Regions from separate parts of the Rothia sp. CCM 9418 genome, predicted to be linked through region 2. Evidence: predicted binding sites of a transcription regulator. Region 2 holds the regulator's gene; the other holds the start of a gene.
What was found. The regulator HspR, encoded in region 2, represses chaperone genes until heat shock. The targets are predictions, from matches to a motif close to AAGTTGAGTCNNNNNGACTCAACTT.
Positions count from the first base shown of each region.

Region 1: a site for HspR is predicted at 924-948, ahead of clpB (ATP-dependent chaperone ClpB). Genes of this name have one in related genera too.

Region 1 is NZ_JBLXXX010000001.1:248,871-251,276, forward strand. Features, by position in the region: gene clpB (ATP-dependent chaperone ClpB) at 1-852, opposite strand, end outside; gene ACN083_RS01165 (hypothetical protein) at 1,006-1,311, opposite strand; gene ACN083_RS01170 (HAD family hydrolase) at 1,656-2,321, shown strand.
Region 2 is NZ_JBLXXX010000004.1:36,202-38,607, reverse strand. Features, by position in the region: gene ACN083_RS06295 (alanine/glycine:cation symporter family protein) at 1-597, opposite strand, end outside; gene ACN083_RS06290 (heat shock protein transcriptional repressor HspR) at 854-1,279, opposite strand; gene ACN083_RS06285 (DnaJ C-terminal domain-containing protein) at 1,282-2,235, opposite strand.

The DNA.
Region 1 (2,406 bases), on a different contig from region 2:
GACGACAGTATGTATTTCGTCGATGAAAGTGATGATTTGGCCTTGGGAGTTTTTGATTTCGTCAAGAACTGCTTTGAGTCGTTCTTCAAATTCTCCACGATATTTTGCTCCTGCGACCATGGATCCTAGGTCGAGGGAGATCAGTGTCTTTCCGCGTAAAGATTCGGGGACGTCTCCTGAGACCATGCGTTGTGCAAGTCCTTCAACGACTGCGGTTTTTCCGACGCCAGGTTCGCCAATGAGTACGGGGTTATTTTTAGTGCGTCGTGAGAGTACTTGTACGACTCGTCGTATTTCGCTGTCGCGTCCGATGACGGGGTCGAGTTTTCCGCTTCGTGCTATGGCTGTGAGGTCTGTTCCGTACTTTTCCAGGGCTTGAAAAGTTCCTTCGGGGTTTGGAGTATCCACTTTTTTACCTCCTCGTATGTTGGGGATGATTCCTTCAATGGTTTGTGCTGTAGCTCCGTTATTTTTTAGGAGTGTGGCTGCGGCGTTTTGTCCCTGAGCGATTCCTAGCAAGATGATTTCTGTAGAGATATAGCTATCTCCAAGTTTTTGCGCTTGCGTTTGGGCATTTTCTAGTGCGTGGAGAACGTCTTGGCTTATTTGGGGTTTTGCAACTGTTGCTCCAGAAGTTGCGGGAAGAGTTTTAATCTGTGCGGAGACTTTTTCAGATAGTTCGTCGAGGTTTACCCCTGCAACTTTAAGTGTTGCTGCGGCGAGGCTCTGGCGAGTATCTAGCATCGCTTTTAGTAGATGTTCTGGCTCTATTGATGGGTTTTTGAGAGTTTGAGCGTAGCTATTTGCTTGGTTGAGCAGTTCTTCTGATGCGCTTGTTAATTGCATGTTCATATAGTGTCCTTTCTGTGTCGTGTGCTGTTTTATGATGTCCGAGCACTCCATTAACGATACCCGGTTCAACTAACTTGAGTCTACAACGCTCAACTTAGTTTATGCAATACTTCCCAGAAAAAACGTTTTAAAAATATTTACAGATACAAAAGACTATGATTCAAGAAACTCATAGTCGCTAGACTCGCGAGCTATCCGCTCTTCATCTTCTTCGGTAATACCCGCACTCAGTTTCGCAGAATGCCGGCAATAATTCAGCGCAAGAAAAAAGACTGCGAAGGCACTCACAAAAGTCAGGATTCCAGCAGTGTTACCAAAACCAGCAGCCAACCCAACGTAGTGTTCGCCAAATATTTGAGAGAGCGCAGAGATTGTTTTCCCATCACGCCGATCAGGACACAACACCCCAAAAGTAAAAGCCCAAAACCACGTAAGGCAATGCATATAAGCTAAAGACACAGGCAAGGAACGCCCATTTGAATACCTACAAGCGTCACGATAACCCCAATAACACCCGCACAGCAGAATAACCAAAAGACTAGGGGTGATACTTATAGCAAAAATCCACGTCAGTTCGCCTTGTGCGTCAAAAAGGATTCTCCCAAAGCTAACCCACAAAGCACTCAAGAAAGCACCAGGCACAGAAAGCCTATATATTAGGTGCCCAAAAATGCCCTGATGTCTTATCAAAGTATTCTCACTAGAGGGTGTTGAAGTCACCATTCCATGTTAAAACACACAGCCCCAAGAAGAACAACTCACCATGCAACACACTTCAAGATAACCTCCGATAGAGTAAACGTATGAGCGATACACAATATCTAACACCACCCGAAGCTGTTTTCTTTGACCACGATGGGACACTTGTAGACACTGAACCCATCTGGGAACAAGCCAAGCAAGCAATAGCACAAGAACATCACGCTTTTTGGACGGCACAAGATACCGCCGATTGCTTAGGAAAATCTATTGACGCTTCTTTGATTCGATTACAAGAAAACGGCGTACCTCTAGAGCTTCAAGAAATGAAAGCAGAGCTTCAGAAGCAGGCTGAAACAATTTTAGAGACTCATGCCATTTCTTTAATTCCTGGAATACCAGAGGTTCTTCAAGAACTTCGCAAGGCGAACATTCCCGTCGGCATTGTCACCAATGCCATCACTAAAGTAGCAGAGCATACTGCCAGCTTATCCCCCGAAACTTTTTCAGTAATTATTGGTGATCAACAAGTTACCAACCCAAAGCCACATCCTGAGCCTTATCTGCAGGCCGCAAAGCAACTCGGCGTTAATCCTCAGCGTTGCGTGGCGGTGGAAGACTCTCCTTCAGGCGTTCAAAGTGCACTATCTGCAGGCATGAAAGTTGTTATTGTCCCAGGTGATATAGATGTTATTGAAACCAAAGGGACGACTAAGGTTAGCCATGCTAACCTATCTCTTAAGGGCATCCTTATTTTGAGTAATTCATAATAAAGCTTGCAAGGGCCTTCTATTCTTGATATATTCGTAATAACGAAGCGTTGGAAATCCCACATTTACCCAACACTTCACAGAA
Region 2 (2,406 bases):
AAGCGTCAAGAGCGCCAAGATTGTGCCGGTAAAGCCAACAGGAACGTTAAAAGTGGTGTATAGGTTACCGGCGATTGAATTACCTTGGGTCATATTACCGATGCCGAAAGAGGCAATTACCGCAGCGATTGCAAAGAATATTGCAAGAGATTTGCCGAGCGCTCCACCAATACCACGTTCAAGGTAGTATTGTGGTCCACCGTTGACTTCACCTTTTGAGTCGTGGGTGCGGAAACGTACACCAAGAAACGCCTCAGAGTATTTAGAGGCCATACCGAAAATAGCGGTGACCCACATCCAAAAGAGAGCACCTGGACCGCCAATAGAAATAGCTGTTGCTACGCCTACGATGTTACCGGTACCAACTGTTGCAGCAAGAGCAGTAGTTAGTGCCTGAAATTGAGAGATGTCTCCACCTTGTGCGTCAGCATCTTTACGATCAACAAACGCTAGACGGTTCGCCACAATGAGTTTGGTCAGTTGGATGAATCCGAGGCGAATACTCAGATAAATACCTGTACCTAGAAGTAAAGGGATGAGGACGAAGGGTCCCCAAATAAAAGAGGAAATCGCCCCGAGGACGTCGTCGATGTTCATATGCGTTCCTTGTTGTTTTCGCCCGTTGCGAGCGGTTTCCTAGCAGATGTGTGGTGTTGCAGATAGCGTTGTTCCTTGTTGAAAGAAACCACAGCTACTGCTTGAAAGCACAGCTTACGTGACGGGCGACACTATACGCAACTATGTCCACCAAGTAAGACGACAAGCAGAGCATAGAAAAATCTGCCGTACCCATTCAACAGAACAAACCTGTTAAGAATAGATACGGCAGAACCTTCATCTATAAAATATGTAGTTATCGAGGCTGATAGAGCACCATAGCTCGAGAACGAGCGTGGGCAGACGGGCGTTTACCACGAGGAACTCTCACGATGTCGCCAGAAACGCCAGCAGCAAAGACGCGAGAGGACTCCCCTAATCGAGTCTTCGCTGTTGCAAGCTCTTGACGTAGAGACTCTATCTCGTAACGCAAGGTCTCTACTTCAGATTCAAGCCCCATAATACGGCGAATGCCTTCAAGAGAAACACCGTCTTGAGATAGCTGCTGAATCTCTTGCAGCTTCGCCACATCTCGTGCTGAGTATCGACGAGCACGTCCCGGCGCACGCTGAGGCTGAACTAAACCCAGACGGTCATATTGACGCAAGGTTTGAGGGTGCATCCCTGCAAGCTCAGCTGCCACTGAAATAACAAAAACCGGTTGATCTGCTGATAAACCCATACTTACTCAGCTGCTTTCCGTAGAAATTCGTCTCGTACAGTATCGTCATCTGCAGCAGCAAGGAACGTATCAAAAGCTTCTTGCGCCTGTTCAGAAAGATTCTGAGGAAGATGAATTTCTGGAGTAACCATCAGATGACCTGCCCCGGTTTTAGAGGGGAATCCATAGCCTTTAGCACGAAGTTTTACACCGGAAGAAGAACCAGCAGCCAAACGGAGTTTAACAGTCTTACCAGAAGGGGTGGGGACGCTAAGAATAGTTCCTTGAACAGCTTCTTTAATGCTGATAGGAATATGGACAATCACATCATTGCCTTCACGCGTAAAGACGGGATGTTTACGAACCTTAACGACAACCGTCAAATCGCCAGCTCCGCCAGGACCGGGGTGCCCCTTACCGCGCAACTTAATTTTTTGTCCATCTTTAATGCCAGCAGGAATACGAGCTTTAGCTTCAGAGCCATCTGGACGAATAACAGAAGCAGTCGTTCCTCGATAAGCATCAGCAAAAGAAATGGTGACACTTGTTTGAGCGTCTTGACCTTTAGGCGCAGGCTGAGAAAAACCACCGAAACCGCCGGCAGAAGCACCCCCAAAACCTCCACCTCCGAAAAGACCACCCAATAGATCTTCGAGATTAACGTTACTGGAGGTCGAAGTGCTACTGAAACCTCCGGGGAATCCAGAACCTCCGGGGAATCCTCCCCCACCAAAACCAGCGGCACCGTATGTGCGAATCTGGTCATATTCTTCACGCTGTTTCTTATCAGAAAGAACATCATACGCTTCAGATACTTCTTTAAATTTTTTCTCAGCTACAGTATCTCCAGGGTTCTGATCTGGATGATATTTACGTGCTAATTTTCGATATGCCTTTTTAATGTCAGCATCGCTCGCCTTCTCAGAGACGCCCAGCACCTTGTAGAAGTCTTGATGAAGCCAATTTTCGCTAGCCATGTTTTGACGCCTCCTTTCAAAAGCGTTCCTTAAGTTCTCTTAAAAATCTATATAACAAGAGGCAGTTAATCCCTCTCTGTCAGAGGCACGTTCCTGCCATATCAGGTACGGTACAGAGGAGTAAATCCCCTAAGTGTAGTGCAGGCGGACCCGCTGATTCGAGCCCGCCTA